Regions from separate parts of the Streptomyces sp. 840.1 genome, predicted to be linked through region 4. Evidence: riboswitches for the same ligand, from Rfam matches in the RefSeq annotation. Region 4 holds a riboswitch; each other region holds the start of a gene.
What was found. A riboswitch is a leader RNA that binds a small molecule or an ion and turns the genes downstream of it on or off. The one in region 4 is predicted to bind cobalamin.
Positions count from the first base shown of each region.

Region 1: it holds a riboswitch for cobalamin, as region 4 does, so the genes downstream of both, EDD93_RS24220 (ABC transporter substrate-binding protein) here and metE (5-methyltetrahydropteroyltriglutamate--homocysteine S-methyltransferase) in region 4, are expected to answer to the same signal.
Region 2: it holds a riboswitch for cobalamin, as region 4 does, so the genes downstream of both, EDD93_RS31300 (ABC transporter substrate-binding protein) here and metE (5-methyltetrahydropteroyltriglutamate--homocysteine S-methyltransferase) in region 4, are expected to answer to the same signal.
Region 3: it holds a riboswitch for cobalamin, as region 4 does, so the genes downstream of both, EDD93_RS22305 (cobalamin biosynthesis protein) here and metE (5-methyltetrahydropteroyltriglutamate--homocysteine S-methyltransferase) in region 4, are expected to answer to the same signal.

Region 1 is NZ_RJUU01000001.1:5,282,949-5,290,190, forward strand. Features, by position in the region: gene EDD93_RS24205 ((2Fe-2S)-binding protein) at 1-520, shown strand, start outside; gene EDD93_RS24210 (ABC transporter ATP-binding protein) at 701-1,501, opposite strand; gene EDD93_RS24215 (iron ABC transporter permease) at 1,498-2,589, opposite strand; gene EDD93_RS24220 (ABC transporter substrate-binding protein) at 2,586-3,653, opposite strand; cobalamin riboswitch at 3,683-3,825, opposite strand; gene EDD93_RS24230 (transposase) at 4,393-4,905, shown strand; gene EDD93_RS24235 (alpha/beta fold hydrolase) at 5,203-6,099, opposite strand; gene EDD93_RS39445 (hypothetical protein) at 6,840-7,242, opposite strand, start outside.
Region 2 is NZ_RJUU01000002.1:1,170,449-1,177,690, forward strand. Features, by position in the region: gene EDD93_RS31285 (acyl-CoA dehydrogenase) at 1-812, shown strand, start outside; gene EDD93_RS39755 (hypothetical protein) at 845-985, shown strand; gene EDD93_RS31290 (acyl carrier protein) at 1,081-1,341, shown strand; gene EDD93_RS31295 (beta-ketoacyl synthase) at 1,338-2,561, shown strand; cobalamin riboswitch at 2,636-2,824, shown strand; gene EDD93_RS31300 (ABC transporter substrate-binding protein) at 2,860-3,927, shown strand; gene EDD93_RS31305 (iron ABC transporter permease) at 3,924-5,015, shown strand; gene EDD93_RS31310 (ABC transporter ATP-binding protein) at 5,012-5,797, shown strand; gene EDD93_RS31315 (PRC and DUF2382 domain-containing protein) at 5,886-6,923, opposite strand.
Region 3 is NZ_RJUU01000001.1:4,881,622-4,888,863, forward strand. Features, by position in the region: gene EDD93_RS22300 (cobyric acid synthase) at 1-922, opposite strand, end outside; gene EDD93_RS22305 (cobalamin biosynthesis protein) at 919-1,932, opposite strand; cobalamin riboswitch at 2,077-2,210, opposite strand; gene EDD93_RS22310 (hypothetical protein) at 2,396-2,629, opposite strand; gene EDD93_RS22315 (inorganic phosphate transporter) at 2,642-3,928, opposite strand; gene EDD93_RS22320 (class II aldolase/adducin family protein) at 4,165-4,896, shown strand; gene EDD93_RS22325 (alpha/beta hydrolase) at 4,975-6,102, shown strand; gene EDD93_RS22330 (hypothetical protein) at 6,288-7,242, shown strand, end outside.
Region 4 is NZ_RJUU01000003.1:430,628-437,869, forward strand. Features, by position in the region: gene EDD93_RS34380 (MarR family winged helix-turn-helix transcriptional regulator) at 1-74, opposite strand, end outside; gene EDD93_RS34385 (zinc-binding alcohol dehydrogenase family protein) at 179-1,138, shown strand; gene EDD93_RS34390 (pyridoxamine 5'-phosphate oxidase family protein) at 1,228-1,656, shown strand; gene EDD93_RS34395 (hypothetical protein) at 1,748-1,999, opposite strand; gene EDD93_RS34400 (hypothetical protein) at 2,396-2,815, shown strand; cobalamin riboswitch at 2,912-3,128, shown strand; gene metE (5-methyltetrahydropteroyltriglutamate--homocysteine S-methyltransferase) at 3,289-5,607, shown strand; gene EDD93_RS34410 (Rieske 2Fe-2S domain-containing protein) at 5,824-6,918, shown strand; gene EDD93_RS34415 (TioE family transcriptional regulator) at 6,955-7,242, opposite strand, start outside.

The sequences.
Region 1 (7,242 bases), on a different contig from region 4:
ACGCTACGACACCGCCGAGGCCCGCGTCGGAGTCTCCATCGCCCATCTCGGGCTCGCGGCACGCCTGTGGTCACCGGTTCTCGCCTGCGCGCTGTTGCACGGGATCGTGCCGGAGACGGCCACCGTGGAGTGGGCCGGTGACAGTCCGACGCTGCGGCTGGCCGAGCCCCGGGGCAGCCGTGCTCCGCAGTCGACGTCGTCGCTCGCCGATGCCGTCCGCGCTCAGGCGGACGGCGTCCTGGAGGGTGTCGAGCGGGGTCTTCCGGTGAAGGTGGCTCCCCGCCTGCTCGCGGGCAACTCGGCTTCCGCGCTGGTCGGTTCGGCGGCGCAGCTGCTGAGGTCCCGGCCCGGCCTGCGGGCACCGCTGACCGGGCTGACGAGGGAACTCCTCCAGACGGGGCGGCTGCTGGGCACGGGTGAGGTCACCGGCCCCGAGCTGACGTTCCGGCGGCGGAGCTGCTGTCTGTACTACCGGGCCCTGAACGGCTCGAAGTGCGGTGACTGCTGCCTGGCCCGGTGACCGGAGCGGAGCGGAGCGGAGCAGGCCGTCGGGGCCCGGCCCGCCCGTTTCCGAACGCGTCCGGGATCTGCTCACCGCGACGCAGGCAGCCCGCGTCGCGGTGAGTCCGGCGTCCCGGATCCGCCGCCGCAGGCCGGCTCGTACCCCGGTACCGGCGTCCAGCTGACCGAGGGCGCCCGGTCACCGGTTCGCGTCGGGCACAGGTGCGTCCGCCGGCAGGAACGTCACCTGGGGACGGCCCGTGCGAGGATGCACCGCGACCTCGGCGGTCACCTCGTAGACCTCCGCGAGCAGGCGCGGAGTGAGTACCTCGTGCGGCGCTCCGGAAGCGACGACACCGCCGTCGCACAGAACGAACAGGCGATCGCAGTAGTACGCGGCCAGGTTGAGGTCGTGCAGGGCGACGAGGACCGTCGCGGGCAGTCTGCGCAGTACGGTCAGGATCTCCAACTGGTGCCGGATGTCCAGGTGGTTGGTCGGTTCGTCCAGGACGAGCAGCGACGGCTCCTGGGCCAGAGCACGGGCGATCAGAACCCGTTGGCGCTCGCCGCCGGAGAGCCGGTCGAAGGCGCGGTCGGCCAGGGGGACGGCGTCGACCGAGGTGAGTGCCGCCTCGATCAGCGCGGCGTCCTGCGTCGTGTCGCCCGACAGCAGTCGCTTGTGCGGGGCGCGGCCCATCGCGACGACCTCACGCACGCTCAGATCGAGGCCGGAGGGAGCGTCCTGCACCACTGCGGCCAGGGTGCGTGCCAGTTGGCGCGGTGGCAGTGACCAGGCGTCTTCGCCGTCGACGCGGACCGTTCCGGCTGCCGGCCGCAGTATCCGGTAGACGGCGCGCAGCAGGCTGGACTTGCCGCTGCCGTTCGGTCCGACGAGGCCGATCGTCTCCCCGGGGCGGGCCGTGAGCGTGACGTCGTGGACCAGCCGCCGTGCCCCGGCCGTGAGCGTGACGCCCTCGACGCGCAGTTCGGCCGCCGTCATGCCGTGCCTCCCGCGTTCTTACGGGCGTCGCGTCGCATCAGCCACAGGAAGAAGGGCCCCCCGCACAGGGCGGTGAGGACCCCGACCGGCATCTCCTGCGGTGCCGCTACGGTCCGTGCCGCGATGTCCGCCAGGACCAGGAAGGACGCACCCCCGAGCGCGGCGGCGGGCAGCACCCGCCGGTGGTCGCCGCCGACGAGGAGCCGCACGGTGTGCGGCAGCATCAGTCCGACGAAACCGATCGGTCCGGCCGAGGCCACCAGCACCCCGGTGACCAGCGAGACGAGCACGAACATCCGGGCCCGGAACCGGGCGACGTCCAGGCCCATGGTGGCGGCGGCCTCCTCGCCGGCGAGCAGCAGGTTCAGGTTCGGGGACTGCACCATGAGGACGGCGATGCCGAGCAGCAGCGCCAGGCCCGGCAGCCACAGCGAACCCCAGGACACGCCGCCCAGGCCGCCCAGCGTCCAGGCGAGGACGGTGCGTGCCTCGTTGCCGTTGTCCGTCGTCAGGAGCATCAGGTTCAACAGCGCGCTGAGCACTGACGCCACCGCGACCCCGGCCAGGATGAGCCGCAGCGAGGTGATGCGGCCGCCGGTACGGGCGGCGGCGTAGACGAGCACGAGTGCGCCCAGTGCCCCGGCGAACGCGGCCGCCGACAGGGACACCGTCCCGAAGAAGCTCACCCCGAACACGATCACCGAGACCGCGCCGAGCGAGGCGCCGGAGGACACTCCGAGGAGGTACGGCTCGGCGAGCGGATTGCGCACCAGAGCCTGCAACGCCGTGCCGACGACGGCGAGACCCGCGCCGGTGACCGCGCCGAGCAGGACGCGGGGCCCGCGCACGTCGAGGACGATCGTCTCCCGCGCTCGGCTCCAGGTGGGTTCCGTCCAGTCGGCGCCGAGCGCGTGCGTGACGATGCCCCACACCTGGCCGGGCGGCACGTGCACCGAGCCGAAAGCGAGTCCCGCGGTCAAGCAGGCGGCCAGGAGCACGGTGAGCCCGACCAGGGTGAGCGCGAACGCGGCCCGGCGGCGCGGCTTCACCAGGGCGGTGTTCTCGGCGTCCGTGGTGGACGCGGTCACTTGAAGCTGTCCGGGTGCAGTCCGCGCGCCAGGTCGCCCACCGCGTCCGCCGAGCGGACGCCGACGAGGGTGTCGGTCAGCGGCAGCACCACGAAACGCCTGTTCTTGATCGCGGGCACATCGGCGAGGGCCGGCTGGGAGAGCAGGAACTTCTTCTTCTGCGCGACGCCGGTGCCCGCGTAGTCGTAGATGGCGATGACGTCGGGCTTGCGGTCGACGACCTGCTCCCAGGAGACGTCGCCGAACACGTCGTCCAGGTCGGAGAAGACGTTCCTGCCGCCTGCCAGTCTGATCAGTTCGTTGCCCAGGCCCTTGCCACCGGCCGTGAAGGCGGACTTGTCGCCGCTGTCGTAGACGAACACGGAGACGTCACGCGCGTCCTTCACGGCCTCGCTCGCCTTGCGGGCGCGGGTGCGCAGCTCGGAGACGAGGGTGGAGGCGCGGTCCGAGACGCCGAAGATCTTGCCGATCGTGCGTATCTCGGTGTACGTGTCCTCCATGGTCACCCCCTTCTCTCCGGCGCAGTTCTCCCGGTTGAGGTAGGTGTCGATGCCCGCGTCCTGGAACGCCTTGCGCGAGCGGCCCTCCTTCTCCGCGAACGCGCTGGCGTAGCCGCCGTAGACGAAGTCGGGATCGGTGTCGAGGGCCTTCTCGAACGACGGCGCCCCCTTCGACAGCTGCGGGATCGACGCGAAGTCCTTGCGCAGAGCGGGCAGGACCGCCGAGTCCGGGTACGACGTACCGGCCATCCGGTCCTTGAGCCCCAGCGAGAGCATCACTTCGGTCGGATGCTGGTGGATGGTCACCGCACGGGACGGCGGCTCGGTGTACGTCGTCCTGACACCACAGTTGTCGATGGTGACGGGGAAGCCCTTCGCCGCCGAGGCGCTCGCCTCCGGGGGGCCGGCGGTGGCGCCGGACGAGCCGCAGCCCGACGTCAGCGCAATCGCCGACAGCACGGTGAGGGCTGCGGTGAGGCGCACGAGCCCGCGGCCGCGTGGGGCTGCGTACACCGCAGGCGAGGGGGAGAGCGAGAAAAGGGGACGGCTGTGACCGTCGTGCATGGGAAGCCTCCTGCGGAGTCCGCGCTCCTCGGATCGGGCCCGCGGCAGGTCAGTGACCTGACTTCCGCACACGCCCCGTGGGACATGCGCGGTCACAGTGGCGGGACCGCGCCGGACTCGCACCGGCTTCCTGGCTCCTGCTGCGGCATTGACCTGGTGATCGTACGTAATGACCGGGTGAACGAGGAAACCGGTCCGTTCCTGGGGAGAGGTTCCTGGAAGACCGCGCGAGCGAGTACCGAGTACGGAACAGCGCGCGATCATCGCCATCGCCACGACATCGGGGCAGGTGATCTCCATCAATTGACCCCTTTTGACCCTTCAAGCCGTGAAGGCGATACGGTGCGCCGACATCTTCTTCATCGTCGGCAAGGGACCCCACGAAGCGAAGCGGCCTGCCCGACCGGTGCCACCAGATGATCGGGGAGCACGCGCGGGGTCCGTACCGCGTGGTGAAGGTCGAAGACCCCGGCCGTGACCGGCGCCCAAGGGACCGCTCCGATTACACGGCGGCCGTGCAGGACCGGGGGGGGCTTGCCCCCGGGCACGTAGGTGGGGACCTGCGGACCGCCGGCTCCCTCTGCGCCTGGCACGTCTGCTGCCGGAGTCGACACAGGATTCAACCGTGAAACCGGGTGCACGCTGAACTCCATGACTCGCGGGGAGAGGAACTGCTACTGACGAGCTCGTGCATGGTTGGCGGTGAGACGTCGAGCTCTGGATAGTCGATCATGGTTGCGTGGTGACGAACGTGACGCGTACCGCGATCATCAGCAACCGGAGGATCACGGGGCTTTCGGCCGCTGTGGTCGCTGAACTCGTTTCAGAGGTTGGGCCGTTGTGGCACGAATGTCACCAAGCCAGGCTCGTGCACCTTCGCCACGGGGTCACTCATGGTGTGCTGGCCTGCTGGTTCGGCGTGGACCGCTCGTCTGTCCCCCGGGCCATCGGCGAAGTGCGGCCCCTGCTCGCCGAGCGGGGATGCACTATCAGCCCCGGCGTGCGGCTGCGATCCCTGGCCGAGGTCGTTGACCATCTCGGCACGACCGGGAAGACCGGCATCATCGACGGCACTCGGATTCGTGTCCGCCGCCCGGCCGTTGGCAGCAAGAACCGGGACCGGTTCATCTCCGGCAAGAACAAGCAGATCGCCGTGAAGGTCATGGTGTTCACCGACGGGGACGGGCGGCTGCTGTTCTGTAGCCTGACCAGACCCGGGAGTTGCGCGGACATCACCCACACCCGAGAGTGAGGGCTGGTCAAGTTCCTGGCCGACGGGTCAACGGTCGAGATCCTGGCGGATGGCGGCTACCAAGGACTCGGAGCACAGACCGGCGGACGCGTCGTGACACCACCGCACCCCGGCCCACTGCCCCAGCAGCAAACCGCAGGCCGAATCCTGGCTCGGCAGATGTAAGCACCGAGACGCCGCCCTGGCCTTCGATGTCCCACTGCTAACCGTGCACGAGCTCATTAGCTCCGGCATTGAGGGGCCAGCCGACGGGCGGCTGGCCCCTCAACCCGGGATGAAGGGTCGGGTGTTACTCGGTCAGACGGCCAGGTGCTCCAGGATGTCGACCAGTTTCGCGGGCTGGAGCACGAACCCGGTGTGGCTGGTGTTCATCGTGTGTACGTCGTACGGATTGTCAGGGGTCAGCGCGTCGCATTCGGCGATCAGACGGTCCTGCATGGCCACGGGGATCGTCCGGTCGTCGGCCAGACGGATGTACGTGCGTGCGATGGTGCCCCAGGTGGCGGCGTCACCTCGCGCGTCGGCCGTCATCACCGCCAGCGATTCGTCCGGCTGGAGGATGTTGAGGAAGGCACGGAACTGTTCATCGGTGCCGTCCGCCATTATGGCCGCCTTGAGCAGGGCGAGCAGAACAGGGTCGGACGTACGGTAGTTGGCCCGGCCGGCACCCAATTCGGCGGGATCGCCGACGTTCAGTGCTGCCAGCGGTGCCAGCAGGTTCTCGCTGAACTCGGGCTCCTGCATGTACTCGATGGGGTTCGCGCGCTGTACGCACGACCACGCGGAGACGTAGACGAGCCGGTTCACCAGGTCGGGGACGGTGTTGCCCACCCCGGTGATAGTGGTCCCGCCGAGGCTGGCGCCGACGAGGACCACCGGCCCGTGCTCGGCCACCTGCCGGACGACGTCGACGACCATGTCGACGTTGTCTTCCAGGGTGACCGCAGCAAGGGTCGACGGCACGGCCGCCCACGCTTCGAGGTCCTGCGGCGCCTGGTAGGCGGCCGGATACTGTGCGTCGAATCCGTGGCCCGGAAGGTCGACGGCGAAGCTCCGATGGCCACGCAGCGCCAGTTCGCGCTGGACGGGAGCCCAGAGCAGCGAACTGGAGCACGAGCCGTGCACGAGCACGAACGTCGTATCCGCCTCGCGGGCCTGCCGTGGGCGCAGAGAGGTGCTGGGAACAGAAGTCATACGGGTCAGTCCTATGTCCGATGTGCGCTACGGCAGGCATGGCCGAGGGGCTGATGCCGCCGAAGCTGAGTGAGAAACGGACGCGCCTGTGATCAGGCGCATCCGGTTCAGTGGCCGTGCACACCCGTGCCGAGGGCAGCGGCAACCACCGCGTGCCGACCAGTGGCAGCACGCGTAGGGATGCGCTCACCGCAAAGGGGCGCGCGTCGCCTTGGGGTCGATCGGCACCCGCAGGGCAGTGGACTCCGTGAGACCGCGGTGGTCTCCTGCGGGTTGCGCGACTGGTCCCGGTCGCGGAGCAACTAAGGCGACAGGCGGTTCTCAGACGGTCCGGAGACGGACGTAAATGTAGGACATGACAAGCACCCTAACCGATGTTCGATCATTGGCGAGGGCATTAATTTGGCAGCCTCGGTGACGATCCAACTCCGCCGCTGCGTTGGGAAGTGGCTCCGAGATCGTCACAGTCGGCCTGACGTCCACGCGGTCATTGAGGGTGGGGCAGCTCGCTGGGGGCTTGATGAGACACGTGTGGGAGACGCCAGGGCGGTGAAGACCCGCTCCCAGACGTCCGGTCCGCGAGCAACGGCTCGGTCCGCGAGCATGGTGCATCAATTAACGGCATACTCGGGCCGACGACCGACTGATCCAAACGAAACGTCTAAGGGCTGTTCCTGGGCTGCTTACGCGTGTGCCCCCTCGGACCTGTTGACCGAGAGGGCACACGCGTTGCGGCGAGGCTACTGCTCGACCTTGAGTTCCAGTTCGCAGTCGAGGATCTGCGTGAATTCTTCATTTCCCTGACGGTACTCGAACCGGCAGCGCTTGATGTTTTTCTCGGGTGGTGAGGTGATGTGAAGTTTGGCCTGGAAGAACATTTCGCTTTCCTTCTTGGCCGGGACCTTCACCGGCGAGACCGCGTAGTTCTTCAGGCGGGCGAAGTCGGGTGTGTCGGATTCCCCTTCGAGCGCCAGCAGGGGTAACCCATCGGTGTCCTGCAGGTTGTAAGCGGCGTAGCTGACCACCTTGAGTCCCTTGGGGGAGTCGACGACACTCGCTCCGGTGATCTCGATGGGCCGGCTACTCACATTGCGGGGCACGGGGAGTGCGAAGTACCACGTCTGCCCAGTCTTCGCGTGGGTG
Region 2 (7,242 bases), on a different contig from region 4:
GACCGGAGCCGGAGCGCGAGGCGGCCGGGCGGCTGGTCGACGTCGCCAAGGGCTGGATCACCTGGCAGGCCCGGTCCGTGATCGTCGAATGCCGGGAACGGTGCGGCGCCCAGGGCCTGCTGGAGAACAACGGCATGAGCGAACTCGTCACCGCGGTGGAGGGTGCCATCACCGCCGAGGGCGACAACATGGCCATCCACGCCAAGGCCGCGTCCGAGATGGTCATCTCCGCGATGCCCGACGCCCCGGAGGCCTGGGGCACCGCGGCCGCGGGCCCGCAGCCCGGCGACCTGGACGACCTCCGCTTCCTCGGCCGGCTCCTGGCCCACGTGGAGCGGATCCAGTTCGCCCGTTCCCGCGTCCGCATGGCACGGGCCCCGCACGGCGGTCCGCTGCGGCGGTGGAACGAGGGGTCCGGGCCCGCGCTGCGCGGAGTCGAGGCGCATGCCTGCCGGCAGGCGGCCGAGGCGTACGCGGACGCGGTCGACGGCCTGCCCGAGGGGCCCGCCCGCGAGCGGCTGACCGAGCTGGCCCTGCTGTTCGCGCTGCGCCTGGTCCAGCATTACAGCGGGGACCTGCTCGTCGCCGGCCACCTCACGGCCGGCCAGGTCGAGGACCTGACGGAGCGCACCGAGCGACTCGTCACCGCGGTGGCGGCCCACCTGCCCGAGCTCGCCGACTCCTTCGCGCTGCCGGAGGAGGTGCTCGCCGACTGGCCCATCGCCGGAGCCCGCTACGCCGAGGCGTACGACGACCCGGGGGCTTCCTGGCACAAGGCCGGGTCCCCGGCACCCGCCGGGGCCGGGCGGTGAGGGGCGCGGCGGAGCGGGCGGCTGGACAGGGCGTGCGGCGCGCGGCCGACGCGGTACAGGGCGTCGGCGTCGGTGTCGTACTGCTGGCCTTCTGGGGCACCGCGGCCGTGCTCTCGCGCTGGTGCACGGGGGCGGGGACGCCCGCAGGCGAATCGGTTCGCCGCAAGGCGTAACTGGAGGGACGCTGCTCAGTTACTCCGGCGTCGGGGTGGTGCGAGGAACCGCCCCGGGACACCCCCGCCGGACGGGCATGATGGAGAGGAAGACCATGAGCGCGATTCACCCCACGATCACCGAGGTACTCAGCCGTACCTTCAGGGTGCCTGTGGCCGAGATTCTCCCCGAATCCACGATGGACAGCCTGGACATGGACTCCCTGGCAGTCGCCGAGTTCGCCGTCGTCATCAGGGAGGCCGTCGGCGTCGAGCTCGACCCGGGCACGCTGCACCGGGACACCAGCCTCGCCGGGCTCACGGAGTACCTCCGCGCCGCGGCCCGCGACGAGGCGCCGGTGAGCACGGCCCGATGAAGATGCCGGCCATCGCTGTCACCGGACTGGGAATGATCACCCCGGTCGGCAACGACACCGAGTCCACCTGGGACGGGGTGTGCGCCGGGGTCAGCCCGGCCCGCACCGTCCCCGAGCTCGCGGGATGCGCGATCGACTTCGCCTGCACGGTCGACGGCATCGACCTGGACGCCGCGATCGGCCGCCGTACCGCCTTCCGCATGGGCAGGTACACCAAGTTCGCGGTACTGGCCGCGCGGGAGGCGGTCTGCGACGCGGGACTCGACCCGGGCGGCTGGGACGGCAGCCGGGTCGCGGTCGTCGTCGGCACCAGCAGCGGCGGGTCCGCCGGCCTCACCGATCAGGCCCTGGTGCTGGAGCGGCGCGGGCCCGAGGCGACCTCGCCGTCCGGGATCCTGCTCACCATCCCGAACATGCCCGCGGCGGAGATCGCGATCGAGATGAGCGCGACGGGCCCCAGCCTGGCGCCCTGTACCGCCTGCTCGTCCGGGATCACCGCACTGTCCGTGGCCCGGGACCTGCTCGTCACCGGACAGTGCGACCTGGCGATCGCGGGAGCCACCGAATCGACCCTCTTCCCGATCGCCATGACGGGATTCGCCAGATCCGGCGCGGCCGCCCTCGCGGACCGGGACCTGTCCCGGCTCAGCCGGCCCTTCGCGGCCGACCGGGCCGGGCTCGTCATGGGGGAGGGCGCCGCCGTCATGGTGCTGGAGCGCGCGGCCGACGCCGAGGCACGGGGCGCCGAGCCACGCGCGCTGCTCGCGGGCACCGGCGCCACCACCGACGCCCACCACCCCACCAGCCCGCACCCCGACGGCCGCATCGCCCAGGCGGCCGTCGAGGCCGCGCTGCGCGACGCGGGCTGGCAGGCCGGGGACGTCGAGCACATCAACGCGCACGGCACGGCGACCCCGCGCAACGACGCGGCCGAAGCCGCCCTGATCGGCCGGGTCTTCCCGCACCGGCCGCCCGTCACCGCGCCCAAGGGCGTGCTCGGCCACTGCATGGGAGCGGCCGGAGCGATCGAGGCGGGGCTGACGATCCTGACGCTCCAGCGCGGGATCGTCCCGCCGGTCGCCAACCTGGACGCGCCCGCGCCCGGGTTCGACATCGACTGCGTGACCAAGCGGCCACGGGCGCTGCCCGTGCGGCGGGCCCTCAGCCACTCCTTCGGGTTCGGCGGGCACAACGCCGTGGCCGCACTCCTGCGGCCCTGAGGACGCGGCGGGCGGACCGGGCCGGGCGGGCCCGGTCCGCCCGCGGCACCTTCGCTGAGCTGCGCGGACCCGCGTGGTAGCGTGCCTGGGCCAGTCGAACTCCACGTAGGGGTCAGGGAATCCGGTGCGAATCCGGAACTGACGCGCAGCGGTGAGGGGGACGGGCGGGGCCAGCAGCCACTGGGAGACCTACGGGTCCCCGGGAAGGCGCCCCGACCGTACGAACCCGAGTCCGAAGACCTGCTGGCACCCGCGGTCCGGCACCGGTTCGCGGAACTCCGTACACCGGGCCCCGCGCATGGGCCCAGAGACGCCGAGGTACTTCGTGCCGCTCATAGCCGGCCATGCCCGCTCCGCCGCCCTGCTCACGGCCGGAACACTCCTGCTGACCGCCTGCGGAACAGGCGGTGACAGCTCCGCCGACGGGCCCGCCGGGGCCGACGGCTATCCGGTGACCCTGAAGAACTGCGGGCACACCGTCACCGTGCGAGCGGCCCCGCGCCGCGCCGTCCCGGTCGACCAGGGCTCCACCGAGATCCTGCTCTCGCTCGGCCTCGCCGGCCGGCTCGCCGCCACCGCCACCTGGACCGACCCGGTGATGAAGGGCCTGGAGAAGGCCAACGCCGGCATCCCCCGGATCTCCGAGAACCGCCCCTCGTCCGAGAAGGTCCTCGACCAGGAGCCCGACTTCGTCAGCGCGTCCTTCGAGTCGACGCTCGCCAAGGGCGGCGTCGCCCCCCGGGAACAGTTCGAGGAACTGGGCGTCCCCACCTACGTCTCGCCCGCCGACTGCACCGCCAAGGACAACAGCAAGGACGGCGACGGAGTCAGGACCGGAGCACTGACCATGGACAGCGTCTACCGCGAAGTACGCGACATGGCCAAGGTGTTCGGTGTCCCGGAGCGCGGCGAGAAGCTCGTCGCGGAGCTGACCGCCCGGGTACGGAAGGCGACCGACGGCATCGACGCCTCCGGCGCCACCCTGATGTACTGGTTCGCCAACTCCGAGTCCCCGTACCTGGCCGGCTGTTGCGGGGCGCCCGGCGTCATCACCCGGGAGCTGGGCGCGAAGAACGTCTTCGACGACACGCATGAGGAATGGCCGCAGATCAACTGGGAGACGGTCGCCGACCGCAACCCGGACGTGCTGGTCATCGGTGACCTGACCCGCAAGTCGCAGACCGCCGAGAGCGCCTCGCGGAAGATCGCGTTCCTGGAGTCCAATCCCGCAACGAAGAACATGGACGCCGTACGGCACAAGCGCTACGTGCTGCTCAGCGGACAGGCCATGAACCCGTCGATCCGCACGGTCGAGGGCGTGGAGCGGGTCGCCGCCGGGCTGCGCACCTTCGGGCTCGCGGGGTGACGGACACCGAACGTGCCACGCGGGCGACCGGACACGGGCCCTTCGCCGCCGGTGAGCGCGGACATGGCGGTGTCCGGGGCATCGGCGGGGGACTCCTGTGGGCCGGCGGCCTGCTGCTCCTGGTCCTGTCCGTCGCCGTGGCCGTCACCATCGGCCCGGCCCGGATCTCCGTCGGAGACGTCCGGGACACGGTGGCGGCCCACCTGGGGCTCGGGGATTCGCCGCTCAGCCCGATCCGGGACGGCATCATCTGGAACCTGCGCATGCCGAGGACCCTGCTCGCCGCCGTCTGCGGCGCCGGGCTCGCGGTCTGCGGCACCGTCATGCAGTCGCTCCTGCGCAACCCGCTCGCGGACCCGTTCGTCCTCGGCGTCTCCTCCGGGGCGTCGACCGGCGCGGTCGTGGTCGTCGTCCTCGGGGTCGGCGGGGGAGCGGTGTCCCTGTCGGCCGGCGCGTTCATCGGGGCACTCTGCTCCTTCGCGCTGGTCCTCCTGCTGAGCCACACCCTCGGCGGCAGCACCGACCGGGTGGTCCTGTCGGGGGTCGCGGCCATGCAACTGTTCTCCGCGCTGACCTCCTTCGTCGTGATGACCGCCGCCGACGCCGAGCAGACCCGCGGGGTGCTGTTCTGGCTGCTCGGCTCGCTCGGCGGCGTCGGCTGGAGCGATGTGTGGACCTGCTCCGCCGTGCTGGCCGTGACCCTCGTGATCTGCCTGGGCCACGCCCGTACGCTCGACGCCTTCGCCTTCGGGCAGGACGCGGCCGCCACCCTCGGCGTCCACGTCGGGCGCACCCGGATCGTGCTGCTCTGCGCGACCGCGCTGCTGACCGCCGCCCTTGTCAGCTCGGCCGGCGCCATCGGCTTCGTCGGCCTGGTGCTGCCGCACGCGGCCCGCGCGCTCGCCGGCTCCGGGCACCGCAGACTGCTGCCCGTCACCGCGCTCGCCGGGGCCGTGTTCCTGGTCTGGGTGGACACCCTCGCGCGCACCGTCCTCGATCCGCAGGAGGTTCCGGTGGGCGTCGTCACCGCCCTGATCGGGGTGCCCGCCTTCGTACTCGTCCTCTACCGCACCCGGCGGGCCGCGTGAGCGCGCCCGGCCGCGGGCTGCGGGCCGACCGGGTCAGCCGCGAGGCGGGCGGCCGCCTCATCCTGGACGGGGTCTCGCTGACCCCGCCGCCCGGTGCCACCGTCGGCCTCATCGGCCCGAACGGCTCGGGGAAGTCGACCCTGCTGCGGATACTGGCCGGGGTCCTCGCGCCGGACGCGGGCACGGTCACCCTCGACGACGACCCGCTGGCCCGGATCGGCCGCCGCACGGTCGCCCGGCGGGTCGCCGTGGTCGACCAGCACTCGCTCACCCAGGTCGAGCTGAGCGTCGTGGACGTCGTACGCCTGGGCCGCATCCCGCACCGCCGCGCCTGGTCGGCGCCGACGGCCGAGGACGAGAGCGCGGTGGCCGAGGCCCTGGAGCGGACCGGTCTCACCGGCCGCCGGGACCAGTCCTGGCACACCCTCTCCGGCGGCGAACGCCAGCGCGTCCAGATCGCCCGCGCGCTGGCCCAGCAGCCGCGCGAGCTGCTGCTGGACGAGCCGACGAACCACCTGGACATCCAGCACCAGCTGGAACTGCTGTCCCTGGTGGCCTCGCTGCCGCTGACCGCCGTCATCGCCCTGCACGACCTCAACCTGGCCGCGATGTTCTGCGACCGGATCGTGGTGCTGGACGGCGGCCGGGTGGTCGCGGCCGGCACGCCTGCCGAGGTGATCACCCAGGAGCTCATCGCCGCCGTCTACCGGGTCGGGGCCGTCGTGACCCCGGACGGCCCGGCGGGGCGGCCCTCGGTGCGCTTTCGCCCGGGGAGGCCCTGACGCGGGGACACGAGAGGGCGGACCCCCGTGACGCGGGTCCGCCCCTCGCTCCTGTCCGGTACGGCCGGTCCGGCGCGGTGCGCGGGGGTCAGCGGCGCCGTCCCTGACCGAACTCGCCGCCGGCGTCCTTGCCGCCCATGTCCTTTCCGTCCTTGGTCATGCCGTCCGCGTAGTCGATCTGCTCCTTGCGCAGTTCCGCGGAGACTTCCTTCTGTTCGGTCACCTTCTTGGTCTCCATCCGCACCCGCTCGACCGGCACGGTCTCCTTCCGCATCGTGGCGCGTTCGGCGTGCAGGGTGACCTCGACGTCCTGCTCGTTGATGTCCGAGCGGGCCGCCTTGTCGCCGGGCTGGAGCGGCTCACGCACCACCCGGACCTCTTCGTGCGACACGGGGACCGTCCTGGTGACGTTCTCGGTGACGACGTACTTGTGCAGCCGGGCCTTGCCGCTCTCGTACTCCTCGGTGCCGATACGCAGCTGTTCCTCGGAGCGGATGAGTTCCTCCTTGCCGTCCAGGCCGGCGGAGGCGGACCGTTCTGGGCCCGCTCCGGCTCCGACCAGCGGACGGGCCGTACCGGAGGTCTCGGCGTCCCGGTGCTTGCCGGTGCCCGCGCCCGCTGCCGCGCCCGCGGTGCCGGAGGCCTTCCCGCGCGACGTGCCGGCCGCGCCCATGGCCCCGGCCCCGGCTCCTGCTCCGGCGGCCGCGCCCGCTCCGGCCGCGCCCATGGTGCCGGTCCCGGACGTGGTCGGCGCACCGGTTGTGCCGGCGGCCCCGGAACGGTCACCGAGCTTGCCGCCGGTGTTCCGGGTCAGGCCGTAGTGCCGGTAGAGCTCCTCCTCCTCGGAGACGGAGAGGTGAGCGTCCGCGTCCACCCTGGGGGCTTCCTTGACGCGGTCCTTCGGATGGGAGATGTGCAGGTCGGAGCCCACGCGACGGGCTCCGGCGAGAGGCACGAAACTTTCCTTCATACCGAACAGGCCGGTCTTCACCGTGATCCAGTCCGGTCGGCCGGTGCTGTCGTCGACATACACCCGGCCCACGTTGCCGATCTTCTCGCCCGCGGTGTCGTACACCGTCAGGCCGTCGAGCTCTCCGGAATCCGTGAAACCGTCAGCGGCTCCCATGACCGATTCCTCCTAGCTCGGGCGCGTCCTGTAGGTGGGTCCAGCAGGTGAGGCGCGTCCGGATTCCATCGCGCCTCACCCGGATGGACGCTGCAACTTCCCGGCCGGCGGGGGCGGGGCGCCGTAACCCCGGCGGGTGGGCGCAGGCCCCGTGCGACGCCGCTGTGGGCCCCGTCACCGAGTTAGGCCAATCGAGTGAACGGCCGGGCGGACGCGGCCCGCCCGGCGGGTCACCGGCGCGCCGTCTTCGGTAACCGCCGCTGAGCAGGCCGTTCCCGCCGCGCGGCGAATTTCCGGCAAACCCTTGACACCCGCTGGG
Region 3 (7,242 bases), on a different contig from region 4:
TGCCGGGCACGATGACGAGATCGGCGTCGGACAGCTCCTCGGGCCGGTCCACGAACCGCACGACGACGCCGGGTTCGGCGGCCAGCGCGTCGACGTCGGTGAAGTTCGACATCAGGGGCACCGCGCACACGGCGACGCGCAGGACGTCCTCGCCGTGCGGAGGCGCGACGACGGACTCGCGCACGGTGCCGCGCAGCGAGACCCGCAGCCCGTCCTCCTCGTCGATGCCGAGGCCGTGGGCGAACGGCAGTACCCCGTACGTCGGCCGCCCGGTGAGACCGAGCAGCATGTCCAGGCCAGGCTCCAGCAGTGACACGTCACCCCGGAACTTGTTGACCAGGTAACCGGCGATCAGTTCCTGGTCCTCGGCGGCCAGCAGCGCCGTCGTACCGAAGAACGAGGCGAAGACCCCGCCCCGGTCGATGTCCCCGACGACCACCACCGGGAAGCGGGCCGCCCGTGCGATGCCCATGTTCACGATGTCGGTGCGCCGCAGGTTGATCTCGGCCGGACTGCCCGCCCCCTCGCAGATCACCGCGTCATATGTGGACCGGAGCTGCTCCAGGCAGTCCACGACGGTGGACAGCAACTGCTCCTGCCTGCCGCCGTGGTAGCCGCGGGCGCTCATCTCACCGACCGCGCGCCCCATCAGGACGACCTGGCTGGAGCGGTCGCTGCCCGGCTTGAGCAGTACCGGGTTCATCAGCGCGGTCGGCTCCACCCGGGCGGCCTGGGCCTGCATGGCCTGGGCCCGGCCGATCTCGGCGCCCTCGCGGGTGACGAAGGAGTTGAGGGACATGTTCTGCGCCTTGAACGGCGCGACCTTCACCCCCTGGCGCACCAGCCAGCGGCAGATGCCCGCCGTGACGACGCTCTTGCCCGCGTCCGATGTGGTCCCGGCGACCAGCAGTCCGCCGCTCATGTCGGTCTCCGTCCTGAGGTGCGCGCACTCGGGGCAGGCGTGCCCGGACCGCGCGTCGAGGTGATCCGCCGTGCCGCGGCGCCCGCGCCCAGCCGGGCCGCCACGCTCACACCGAGGGCCAGCACGCCGATCCGGCGCGAGAGCCGTACGGCGCGTTCGATGTCCTTCGTCCCCACCGCCCGGCCGGCAGCGCCGTTGAGTACGGGGCGGTGCTCGACCCGGCCGCCGTAGGCGAGGGTGCCGCCGAGCCGTACGCCCAGCGCGCCCGCGAACGAGGCCTCCACGGGGCCCGCGTTGGGGCTCGGATGCCGGTGGGCATCCGCCCGCCAGGCCCGCAGCGCACCCCGGGGCCGCCCCCCGGCGGCGACCGCGAGCAGCGCGGTCAGCCGGGCGCCGGGCCAGCCCACGAGGTCGTCGAGGCGGGCCGAGGCCCAGCCGTAACGCAGGTGGCGGGGCGACCTGTGCCCGACCATCGCGTCCAGGGTGTTGGCGGCCCGGAAGCCGACGAGCCCGGGGACCCCGCCCAGCGCGCCCCACACCAGGGCGCCGACCACGGCGTCGGAGGTGTTCTCGGCGACGGACTCCACCACGGCGCGGGCGATCTGCGGTCCGTCCAGGGACTGCGGATCGCGGCCGCACAGGTGGGGCAGCCGCTCGCGGGCCAGTTCGAGGTCGCCGGCGGCCAGCGCGCCGCCGATGGACCGGGCCTCGCGCCCCAGCGACGTACCGCCGACGACGGCCCAGGTGGCGGCGGCGGTCAGGGCCACGGACGCGGCGGGACGGCGGCGCAGCGCACGGGCGGCCAGTGCCGCGCCGCCGGCGGCGCCTCCGGCGCAGACCAGGGTGTGCAGCGCGCCCCACCCGCGGTGGTCGCGCCACAGACGGCGTTCGACGCCTGCCGCGGCCCGCCCGAAGGCGGCGACCGGATGCCCCCGGCGGGGGTCACCGAGCAGCAGGTCACCGATCAGACCGGCCGTGGCGCCGTACGCGAAGATGCGATCGGCACGCACGGATCAGCCGGCCGTCGCGCCTCGGACGCCCTTGGTGGGGGCAGTTGGCGGCGGGGGAGACACGGATACGGACGCACGGCGGCCGGGCATGGCGATATGTCCTCACTCAGGGTCCGCGCCCTGGTTCGACGTGATCGGCGACCAGAGTCTCCTGGCTCCCGGATCCGCAGTTCCCCCGGTCTTCCAGTCCACTCGGCGTGGACCGTGACTTCCGGTGGTGGGGGACTGCTCCCCGGTGACAGTGGCGGGACCGCGCCGGATTCGCACCGGCTTCCTCTGCTGTCGCCGTAATGGCTCCGGCAGTCCACCACGCTCCGCGAACGCCAGTCAACCTACCGTTGACCTGCGGCGGTGCAGTGTGCTGAGACCCACATCGGGCCGGCCGCACGCGAGGTGCGGCCGGCCCGATGCGGCGGATGGTTCAGGTGCGGTGGTTCAGGTGCGGTGGGTCATGGACTGCGGTTCAGGCGACGATCAGGTAGATGCCGTAGGCCACCGCCGCCGCGCACAGCCCGAAGCAGGCGTACGCGCCCGCGCGGGCCAGCATCAGGGACCCGCCGGCCTGCCCGCCCGGCGCGGCCGGTCCGGGCTGCCGGGAGAGGCCGACGATGCCCAGGGTGAAGAGGCCCACCAGGGCGACGGTGGCGACGAGAGAGACGCCGAAGACGGTGCCGAGGGCTGCCCAGTCGATGTTCATGGAGGATCTTCCTTACACCGTGGCAGGTCGTGCCGGGTCGGCGGCTACGGGTCCGGCCGGGGCCGGGATGGTGGTCTTGAGGTCCTGCTGGGCCTGGGCCGCGGTGGGCGGCGGGCTGACGGCCGCGATGGCGGTGGTGACGATCCCGGCGGGTTCGGCGTGCCCGCCGGCCGAGACGCCGTCCTGGCCGCCGGGCGCGACGTCGTCCTGGCCGACCGGCTTGCGGCGGGACAGGACCCAGATCGCTCCGGAGCCCGCGACCAGCAGCACGGCGACGAGCACGACGCCCCAGGTGCCCTGCTTGGTGAGGAACTCCGCCCCCGCGCCGACCAGGCCGGCGGCGGGCAGTGTCAGACCCCAGGCGACGAACATCCGGGTGGCGGTGGACCAGCGGACCACACCGCCCCGCCGGCCGAGGCCGGCGCCCATCACCGCCCCCGAGCAGGACTGGGTGGTGGAGAGGGAGAAGCCGAGGTGCGAGGAGGCCAGGATGACCGTGGCCGCACTGGTCTGGGCGGCGAAGCCCTGCGGCGGCTTGAGCTCGGTGAGGCCGCTGCCCATGGTGCGGATGATGCGCCAGCCGCCCAGGTAGGTGCCGAGCGCGATGGCCAGACCGGCGCTGACGATGACCCAGACCGGCGGGTTCGCACCGGGGGAGAGCACTCCGCCGGTGACCAGGGCCAGCGTGATGATGCCCATGGTCTTCTGCGCGTCATTGGTGCCGTGGGCGAGCGAGACCAGCCCGGCGGAGGCGATCTGCCCGGCCCGGTAGCCCTTGGCGGTCGCCTTCTCCTGGGCGTCGTTACGGATCTTCCCGCCGATCCGGTACGTCAGCCTGGTGGCCAGCAGTGCGGCCAGACCGGCGACGAACGGGGCGGCGACCGCGGGGAGCAGCACCTTGGTGACGACGGTGCCGCCGTCGACCGAGGACCAGCCCGCGGACATCACCGCGGCGCCGATCAGACCGCCGAAGAGGGCGTGCGAGGAGCTGGACGGCAGTCCGACCAGCCAGGTCAGCAGATTCCACAGGATGGCGCCGACGAGCGCCGCGAAGATGACCTCGGTTCTGAGGCCGTTCTCGTTGATGATCCCGCCGGAGATCGTCTTGGCGACCTCCACCGACAGGAACGCGCCGACCAGGTTGAGAACGGCGGACATCGCCACCGCTGTCTTGGGTTTGAGTGCGCCGGTCGAGATGGTGGTCGCCATCGCGTTGGCGGTGTCGTGGAAACCGTTCGTGAAATCGAACACTAGAGCTGTCACGATCACAATCGCGAGCAGCAGCGTGATGTGTTCCATTTACCCAGGCAATCGTTCGACGTCAGTGGCACGTGGAACGTAGGCAACCTGAGTGAACGGAAGATGAACTGAACGGGGCGTCGCGGTGACTCCAATCGGAGTGACGATGCCCCGTTTGGCCGTGCTCCGACAGGGCGGGGCGGGCGCCGGCCGGTGTGGGCCCGGAATCCGGGTCCGGCAGGCCTCCGGAAACGGGGCAGAAACATGGACCGCTCATCAGTGGAAAGGATCTTCGTATGAGCGATGGGCGGCAGGGTCCGGTCGAACAGGCCGTGGGCGCAGAACACACCGCAGGCACCGGACGGGCCGGGGACGCCCGGCCGTCCGGGGACATCGGGCGGGCCTGGGGCGCGGTCGTCGCCACCGCCCGCCGGACGGCGGCCGACGGACTGGTCGTCGGCACCTCGGGCAACGTGTCGGTGCGGGTGGGCGGCACCGTCCTGGTCACCCCGAGCGGCGTGCCGTACGACCGGCTCCGCCCCCAGGACGCGGTCGGCGTCGATCTGGAGGGCAACCAGATCCTCGGCGAGCTGGCCCCGACCAGCGAACTCCCGCTCCATCTCGCTCTCTACCGGAACACCACGGCGGCCGCCGTCGTGCACACCCACGCGGTGCACGCCACGGCCGTCTCCACGCTCGTCGCCGAGGTCCCGCCGATCCACTACGCGGCCGCGCTGCTGGGGGGTCCCGTCCGGGTCGCCCCATACGCCCGGTACGGCACCGACGAACTCGCCGCGAACATGCTGGCCGCCCTGCGGGACCGCACCGGCTGCCTGCTCGGCAACCACGGGACCGTCACCTACGGAGCCACCCTCGACGAGGCGTACGACCGCACCGCCCAGCTCGAATGGCTGTGCCGCCTCTGGCTCGCCGCGAGCGCCGTCCCCGGCCGCTCCCCGGCCCTGCTCACCCCGGACCAGCTGAGCGACGTCCGGGAGGCGCTGAAGGGCTACGGGCAGCCGGGCTGAGGCCGCCGGGGCGGGCGGCCGCCACCGGACGGCCCCCGCCCGCTGGCCGAGTGCGCGGGCGCCCAGGAGACTGAGGGCGTGCGCCCGGTTACAGCGACGGCAGCAGTCGTCACCTCCCTCATCGGCGCCGGTGCGGCAGCGGTCGCGGCCGGCCGGTACGCCGGCGACGCCGCCCTCGGGGCGCCGCCCGGCCGTCCGTTCCCCGCCGACCGCAGACTCACCGTGCACGCGACGGCGGCGGGACAGGTCACCCTGACCCGTTCCTTCGCCGCGCTGCGCCCCGGCACCTACGGGCTGGTCGGTGACGACGTCCACGCCGTCGTCGGCCCGGTCATCGACCGGGCCCACCAGGCCGCCGACACCGTCGTGCGCCGCCTGGAGCGCGTCAGCCACGGCACCCTGCGCCCCGGGGCCAAGGTCCGCCTCACACCCGAGGTCTACAGCGGCGACCCCACCGCGGCCCTCGGCCTCGAACACCGCGAGGTCGAGATCACCGGTGAACTCGGCGCCCTGCCCGCCTGGTTCGTGCCCGGCGCCCGCGACACCTGGGTCATCGCCGCGCACGGCATCGGCACCACCCGGGAACACCCCCTGAACCTGCTCCCCTTCCTGAACGGACAGCAGCTGCCGGTGCTCGACCTGGCCTACCGGGGCGACGCCGGAGCACCGCGCTCCCCGGACGGGCTCAGCCACCTCGGGGAGTCCGAATGGCGCGACCTGGACGCGGCCATCCGCTTCGCGGTCCGCTACGGCGCCGAGAAGGTCGTGCTGCACGGCTGGTCGACCGGCGCCTCGATGGCGCTCCACGCCTCCGCCAACTCCGCGCTCCGGGACCGGATCTGCGGCCTCGTCCTCGACTCCCCGGTCATGGACTGGGCCACCACCCTGCGCGCCCTGGCCGCCGCCCGGGGGGTGCCGTCCGCCCTGCTCCCGCTCGCCGTCCGGGCCGCACAGGGACAGACCGGGCTGAGCGGCGCCCGGCTCCTGGAAACCTCACTGCCCCGGACCCTGCACGTCCCCACCCTGATCTTCCACGGCCCCGACGACACCCTGGCACCCTGGCAGCCCTCCAGGGTGCTCGCCGCCCGGCGCCCCGACCTGGTCGCCCTGCACCCCGTGGCGCAGGCTCCGCATGCGGCGATGTGGAATGCCGACCCGGCCTACTACGAGGAGACGCTGCGACGCTTCCTCACGCCCCTGATGTGAGCTGATGTGCCGCTTCGGCCCGTTGGTACCGGACGGTGCGCACGCTTCGGGACACCGGTGATCCGGGTTCCGTTTGGGCTTTCGGGCTGTCAGAGGCAAGACTGCTCCCCGTGACGTCCCGTACCCCGCGCGACTCCAGGCTGCGACTTGTCCGCCCGCGACCCCTCGCCACCGCTCACAAGGCCGTGATCACCCGGCGCACCAGGCCGGCACCCCGCCCGCCCGAGGGCACCCCGCCCAGGGCGGAACTGGCCCGCCAGGCCAGGGCCGCGCTCGCCGACGCCGTGCGGATCGCCCGCTGGGCCGCCGGCGGCTCCCGTCCCGGCACCCCGCCGCTGGCCGCCACGGCCCTCGAACGGGCCTCCTCCGAGCTGCAGTTGTCCCCGGGCCAGGTGCGGTCCGGCTGGGACCGGGCCCGGCTGGCCGGCCTCGTCGAGCTGCACGGCGACACCGCACGGCCCGGCTGGCGGCTGCGCGCCTGGGACCGCGACGACTCCGCCGTGCTCCGCGGCTGGGTGGCGCTCTTCGACGCCTGGTCCCTCGTCCACCCCGCGCCGCGGGACATCGAGTCCACCGCGGTCGCGGAGGCCGTCGAGGCCGTGCCCCAGGTGCTCTCCCTCCTCCAGCTCTCGGCGGGTCCGGTCACCGTGCCCGCCCTGCTCGACCTGCTGGGCCAGCGCGTCGCCGAACTCCACGAGGAGCGCTGCGAGGTGCCGTACGGGCCGCAGCCGCTGCCCGTCCCCGCCGAGGCCGCGCCCCCCGCCCACCCGGAGGCGCTGGTCGCCCTCCTCCTCGACTGGGCCCTGGAGGGGCTGGCCGCCGTCGGGGCGCTCACCCTCGGCTCCGGGCACGCCACCCTCACCCCGCTCGGCAACTGGGCGGTCTGGGTCAAGCTGGAACAGATCTGCGTCGCCGCCCAGAGCCCGGCCGGGAACATCGAGCAGTCCGCCGCCGACATGCTGCTCGGCTGTGCCCGGCTCACCCCCGGACCGGCCCGTGCCGAGTACCGCGCCTGGCTGGCCGCCCGGCCCGTCGGCAGCGCCGTCGCCGAACTCCTCGCGGTGGCCCGCGGCGAGGACGCGCTGCTGCGCGGGCTCGCCTTCGAGGCGCTCCGGGTGGTCGGCGCACCCGCCGAGCCCG
Region 4 (7,242 bases):
AGCTGCACCAGCGCGTCCACCGTGTTCAGGGGCCCGTCGTCGGCAAGGCCGGACGGGTCGGATTCGAGGGTCATGGGCCCAGCCTATTTGACGTAGTACGCGGCACAAACTATTTTCAGATTTAGTACGTGTCGCAAACCAAATGTTCGCGGCAGTCCCCTCGGAACGGGAGAATCCCATGCACGCCGCAGTCGTACGGTCCTTCGGCTCGCCGCCCCGGTTCGAGAGCTTCCCGACTCCCCGCGCCAACGGGGAACACGAGGTCCTGGTCGACGTCCTGGCCGCCGGCCTGCACCCCCGGGTCCGCTCGGCGGCGAACGGCAGCCACTACACCTCCGACGGCACGCTGCCCCTGATTCCCGGCTTCGACGCGGTCGGCCGCACCGAGGAGGGCGAACTGCTCTACTTCGTCGCCACGGACACGGCCCCGGGCACCATGGCGGAGAAGGCGGTGGCCGACCGCCGCCGGGCCATCGCCCTGCCGCCCGGGACGGACCCGGCCGACGTGGCCGCGGCCATGAACCCCGGCATGTCCTCGTGGGTGGCGCTGCGCTCGCGCATCTCCTTCCGGCCCGGCAGTTCCGTGCTCGTCCTCGGCGCCACGGGCAACGCCGGACAGCTGGCCGTCCAGATCGCCGGGCACCTGGGGGCCGGCCGGGTGATCGGCGCGGGCCGGGCCCCCGAACGGCTGAGGCTGCTGGAAGCCATCGGAGCCGACGAGACGGTGAGCCTGACCGGCGACGACGAGACCGTGGCCGAGCGGCTCGGGCAGGCGGCAGCGGACGTCGACGTGGTCATCGACTACCTCTGGGGCCACGTCACCCAGCAGGCCATGCCCGCACTGCTGACGGCCCGTGCCGACCGCGCGAAGCCGCTGACCTGGATCCAGATCGGTTCCATGGCCGGGCAGCACATCGACCTGCCCTCGTCCCTGCTGCGCGCGGCGAACCTGAACGTCATCGGCAGCGGCCAGGGCTCGGTGACCACCGACGGTATCGTCGCCGAGCTGCCGTCCCTGGCCGAGCGGATCGTTTCCGGAGCCCTGGCCGTGGACCCGCTGCTCATCCCGCTGAGCCAGGTGGAGGAGGCGTGGAACACGCAGACCTCCCCCGGCCAGCGCATTGTCCTGACGCCCTGACGTGCCGCCGCGGATGCCAGGACGACACGGTACGAACGTTGCATAATTCAGCACCGGAAGCTCACGACACCCACCACGAAGGAGTCCCCGTGGCTTTGACCCGTGAAGAGCGCGAGCAGTTTCTGGCGGAGCCGCACGTCGCGGCACTGGCCGTGCACGCCACCGAGCCGGACCGGTCACCGCTGACGGTCCCGATCTGGTACCAGTACCGGCCGGGCGGCGACATCTGGATCATGACGGGGCTCAACTCCCGCAAGGGCAAGGCGATCGCGGAGGCGGGCCGGTTCTGCCTGATGGTCGACCGCGTCTCACCGACCGTGCGCTACGTCTCGGTCGAGGGTCCCGTCGTCTCGACCGTCCCGGCCACCCGCGAACAGCTGGTCGAGATGTCGTCGCGCTACCTCCCCGCAGAGAAGGTCGAGGGTTACGTCGACTTCGCCTGGAAGGAGCACGGCGAGCAGGTGGCCGTCCACATGAGGCCGCAGCGCTGGCTCGGCACGGACCTCGGAGCGGTCTGAGAAGAGCGGGCCCGCCGGGCCGCACGCTCCGGGCCCGGCGCCCGCACCGCGTTCGCCGCCCCTGCCGACGGCCCCCGTACCGGGCCGGGGCTCAGCCGGACGGTTCGTCGGGCACGGGGTGCTCGGGATGAGGGTGATGACCGGCGTGCGGAGCGCCTCGTCGGCCGGTGCCCGCCTCGTCGGTATCGGGGATCTCCAGGTCGGGCCGCTCGCCGGCCGTCCGCCGCTTGGCACCGCCGACCACGTCCAGGGGGTCCTCGTCGGCCCTGGCCTGCTGATCGGGCGGGTCGCGGGGTATCGGGGCCGCGCTGCTCCCCTGGTCTTTCGGGTGACCGTCGTTCACGGTGTGCTCACTTCCTCCCGTAGGCGTCCACCGGTGCGGGTACCCGGGTGACCGGCGACGATGCATGGCAGCCTCGGCACCGGACGTCTTCGGCCAGCGCCCGGACCCGGCGACGCACGGCCCGCTCCGGGTGGGCACTCCATTCGTCCCACAGGAGCGGGCATCACGCTCACCGAGGACGCGGGAGCGGGAAGCGGAGCGGCCGTTCTCCGCGCGGTCGCGAGCCCTCCGGCGCCGCCGGGCAGCGGCGGGCGGAACCCGGACCGCAATGGCGGGCCCGCAGGTTCCTGGTGGACCCTTCCGAACCCTCCTCAACCGCGTTGCTCAGGTGCTGATTTGCAGCATCACGAAGGACGGTACGGAGCACGGCACGGGCCATCCACGGAAGGGCAGCACATGGGCGCGGACGTCGCGGCCGGCATGCTGATCACGTGGGCGGCGGGCAAGGCCAGGCGGGCGCTCGTCGCGACCTTCTTCGGCATACGGGCGATGATCCCGCCTTCCGGCAGCGGCGAAGAGGCACCGGGCCCCTCCGCGCTGGCCGGCACCTGGAAGGCCTCCGGGTCCGCCGACCCCATGGTCTTCGGCCAGGACGGCACCTGCTCGGGCTTCTGCTGCGACATCGGCGCCCCGCTCGACATCGGCGGCCCGATGACCGGCTCCATCTCCAGCACCACGGGACGAGGACGGCCGCTACGCGTTCGTCGTGACGCAGAGCCCGAACACGGCGACCTACCGGGTCGACTCCGCAACGATGCCCGCGCCGTCGTCCAGTCGTCCACGGGACAGAAGACCTACGAGATGAGCCGCTTCTGACGACCGGCTCCCGGGGACGGAGCGCCTGTGCGCACCACCCGGTGACAGACGTTCCGCAATGTGAACGGCTTGGCCCGGGGCGCCGGACGACGGACTAGTGTGGTCCGTGCAGCTGGTTCGCCCTGTCCGCCAGACAGGCGCGTCGCAAGAGGGAACCCGGTGGAATTCCGGGACTGCCCCGCAGCGGTGAGTGGGAACGACCGCCGTCATACGCACTGGGTCCGGTTGGATCTGGGAAGCGACGGCCAGTAGGTGTCCGCCTCGGCGGATGTGCCCGCGAGTCCGAAGACCTGCCCGTTGCCCGCACGCGAACCCTCGCGTGCGGCTGTTCCGGTGACCTCGTGGGCGGGTCGGCGTATATATCGGACAGCACACACGGCACATCGCCGGTGCGCTTCGTCCGGTTCGTCATCCCTTCGCGTCCGCGTCCCGTCCCCGGGATGTTCAGGAGTCATCTCGCGAAGGAGATTTCCGTGACAGCCAAGCCCGCAGCCGCGGCAGCACGAGCCACCGTGTACGGCTACCCCCGCCAGGGCCCGGACCGGGAACTGAAGAAGGCCGTCGAGGGCTACTGGAAGGGCCGTGTCGCCGCCGGCGCCCTCCGGGAGACCGCGGCCGGCCTGCGCCGCGCCAACTGGACGCGGCTGGCTGACGCCGGCGTCCACGAGGTGCCCACCGGCGACTTCTCGTACTACGACCACGTCCTGGACACCAGCGTCATGGTCGGCGCGATCCCCGAGCGCCACCGAGCGGCCGTCGATGCCGACGCGCTGGGCGGCTACTTCGCGATGGCCCGCGGCACCCAGGACGTGGCGCCGCTGGAAATGACCAAGTGGTTCGACACCAACTACCACTACCTCGTCCCCGAACTCGGCCCGGACACCGTGTTCAGCGCCGATTCCGCCAAGCAGGTAACGGAGTTGGGGGAGGCCATCGCGCTCGGCCTCACCGCCCGGCCGGTGCTCGTCGGCCCCGTCACCTATCTCCTGCTGGCCAAGCCGGCCCCTGGGGTGCCGGACGGCTTCGAGCCGCTCACCCTGCTCGACCGGCTGCTTCCGGTCTACGCGGAGGTACTCGCCGATCTGCGTGCCGCCGGCGCGGAGTGGGTGCAACTGGACGAACCCGCGCTCGTCCAGGACCGCTCCCCCGCCGAGCTGAACGCGGTGGCCCGCGCCTGCCGTGAGCTCGGCAGCCTCACCGACCGCCCCAAGCTGCTCGTCGCCTCCTACTTCGACCGGCTCGGTGAGGCCCTGCCCGTTCTGGCTAAGGCCCCGGTGGAGGGTCTGGCCCTGGACTTCACCGGCGCGGCGGCCGCCAACCTCGGCGACCTCGCCGCCGCGGGCGGACTGCCGGGCAAGCGGCTCGTCGCCGGCGTCGTCAACGGCCGCAATATCTGGATCAACGACTACGAGAAGTCCCTCTCCACCCTCGCCACCCTCCTGGGCCTGGCCGACAGTGTCGACGTGGCCGCGTCCTGCTCCCTGCTGCACGTCCCGCTCGACACGGCGCCCGAGAAGGACATCGACCCCCGGATCCTGCGCTGGCTCGCCTTCGCCGGGCAGAAGACCGCCGAGGTCGTCACGCTGGCCAGGGCACTGACCCGGGGCACCGGGGCCGTCACCACCGAGATCGCCGCCAACCGCGCCGCCCTCGCCTCCCGCCGGGACTCCCCCATCACCCGTGACCCCGCCGTACGGGCCAGGACCGCGGCCGTCACCGACGCGGACGGGCGGCGCTCCCAGCCGTACGCTGAGCGGACCGCCGCCCAGCGCGCCCACCTCGGGCTGCCCCTGCTGCCCACGACGACCATCGGCTCCTTCCCGCAGACGGACGAACTGCGCACCGCACGGGCCGATCTGCGCGCCGGCCGCATCGACACCGCCGGCTACGAGGAGCGGATCAGGGCCGAGATCCGGGAGGTCATCTCCTTCCAGGAGAAGACCGGCATCGACGTCCTGGTGCACGGCGAGCCCGAACGCAACGACATGGTGCAGTACTTCGCCGAACAGCTCACCGGCTACCTCGCCACCCGGCACGGCTGGGTCCAGTCCTACGGCACCCGCTACGTCCGCCCACCGGTCCTGGCGGGCGACATCTCCCGCCCCGAGCCGATGACGGTGCGCTGGACGACGTACGCCCAGTCCCTCACCGCCCGCCCCGTCAAGGGCATGCTCACCGGCCCGGTCACCATGCTCGCCTGGTCCTTCGTCCGCGACGACCAGCCACTCGCCGACACCGCCAGGCAGGTCGCCCTCGCCCTGCGCGACGAGGTCAACGACCTCGAAGCGGGCGGCACTTCGGTTATCCAGGTGGACGAACCCGCGCTGCGCGAGACCCTGCCGCTGCGGACGGCGGACCGCGCCGCCTACCTGGACTGGGCGACCGAGTCGTTCCGGCTCACCACCGGCGGGGCGCGGCCGGACACCCAGATCCACACCCACATGTGCTACGCCGAGTTCGGCGACATCGTCCAGGCGATCGACGACCTCGACGCCGATGTCATCAGCCTGGAGGCCGCCCGCTCCCACATGCAGATCGCCCGGGAACTGGCCCGACACGGCTACCCCCGCGAGGCCGGGCCCGGCGTCTACGACATCCACTCACCCCGCATCCCCAGCACCGACGAGGCCGCCGCCCTGCTCCGCACGGGACTTGAGGCCATCCCCGCCGAACGGCTGTGGGTCAACCCCGACTGCGGCCTGAAGACCCGAGGCTGGACCGAGACCAGGGCCTCCCTGGAGAACCTCGTCACCGCGGCCCGGACCGTCCGGGACGAACTTCCCGCCACCTGACCGGGAAGCGATGAGAGGGCCGGGGCACCCGCAGGGTGAGCGCCGGCGGGCGCCCCGGCCCGCCACCCGTTCCCTGGCCGCTCCGCCCCCTCGTCGTCAACTCATCACGCAACGAACCCCGTTCGGGTGGCACGCGATCTGTTGAGGGAATCGCGCGTAGGTCTGGGCAGCCTCCCGGCGAAAGATCCTGAAGGGAAAGCCGTCGAAGGGGAAGTCTTGGAAGTGTCACCCGAGTACGGGCGCACCATCAGCGAGGGTCCGACCCCGGCGGACGCCGCCGGTGCGCCCGCCCTGCCCTACCCGAGCGGCTGGTCCGCGCTGGCGTTCTCCCGCGAACTGCGGCCCGGTACCGTACTGACCCGGCCGCTGGCGGGCCAGGACGTGGTGCTGTACCGGCTGGGCAGCGGGGAGCTACGGGCCGTCCATCCGTACTGTCCCCACCTCGGTGCCCATCTCGGGCTGGCGAAGGTCGACGGGGACGAGCTCACGTGTCCCTTCCACTTCTTCGCGTTCGGCCCGGACGGCACATGTGTGCGCACGGGGTACGGCACGCCGCCGCCGCGGTCCGCGCTGACGCAACTGCCCGTGCACGAGGTCAACGGCGCCGTCTTCGTCTGGCGGCACCACGACGGCCGCGCTCCGGACTGGACGGTCCCCCGCTGGCACGAGATCGGCCACCGGCCCGCGCGCACGGCCGCCTGGGAGCTGGCCGGAAACGTCCAGGAGGTCATCGAGAACTCGGTGGACCTCGGGCACTTCGCCACCCTGCACGGCTGGGCCAGGGCCGAGATCGGCGGGCCGGTGGTGTACGAGGACGCCGCGTTCCACGTGTCCATGCGGGCCCACGAGACGGCACCGCTGGTGGGCAGCTTCACGGTCGACGTCGAGGTGGACGGATACGGGCTCGGCTGCCTGCACGCCGATGTGTACACGCCGCGTTTCGGGCTGCGGATGTGCACGATGGTGATGCCGACGGCGATCGGCCCCAACCGGATGCAGTTCCGGCAGTTGAACCGGATCGCCTTCACCGAACCGGGCCGGCTGCCGCCTCCGCTCGCGCGAGCGGTCAGCCGCGCCGCCGCCCGGCTCCTGGACCGCGCCATCTTCCGGTCGAGTTGCGAGTTCACGGCGGCCGACTTCCCGATCTGGCACCACAAGCAGTACCAGCAGCCGCCCCGGCTGGCCTCGGGCGACGGACCGATCGGCCCGTTCCGGCGCTGGGCCCGGCGGTTCTACCCCCCGCCGCCCGGCAACGGGCCTGTGCCACGGCCCGTCCGCGGCGAGGAGGAGGACACGGCCGTGCTCTCCTGACCCCGGCCCCGGGGACGGTGCACCGGCCCCGGAGGCTCAGCCGCGTCGGCGGAGGTAGGCGTCCAGCTCCGCGGCCCCGGTCAGCATCGCCCGGCCGCGGGCGGACAGCCGGCCGCGCCAGTCGTCCAGTGCGGCCTCCATCGGTTCGAGCCCGCCAGCCGAGCGCACCTGGGCGATCAGCGGGGCGATCTGCTCCAGGAGGTATCCGCCCCGCCGCAGTTGATGGGTCAGCCGGGCGTCCCGGACATCGGCCTCGTCGTAGACGCGGTACCCCGTCAGCGGGTCACGGCCCGGGTTCACCAGTCCGGCACCCTCCCACTTCCG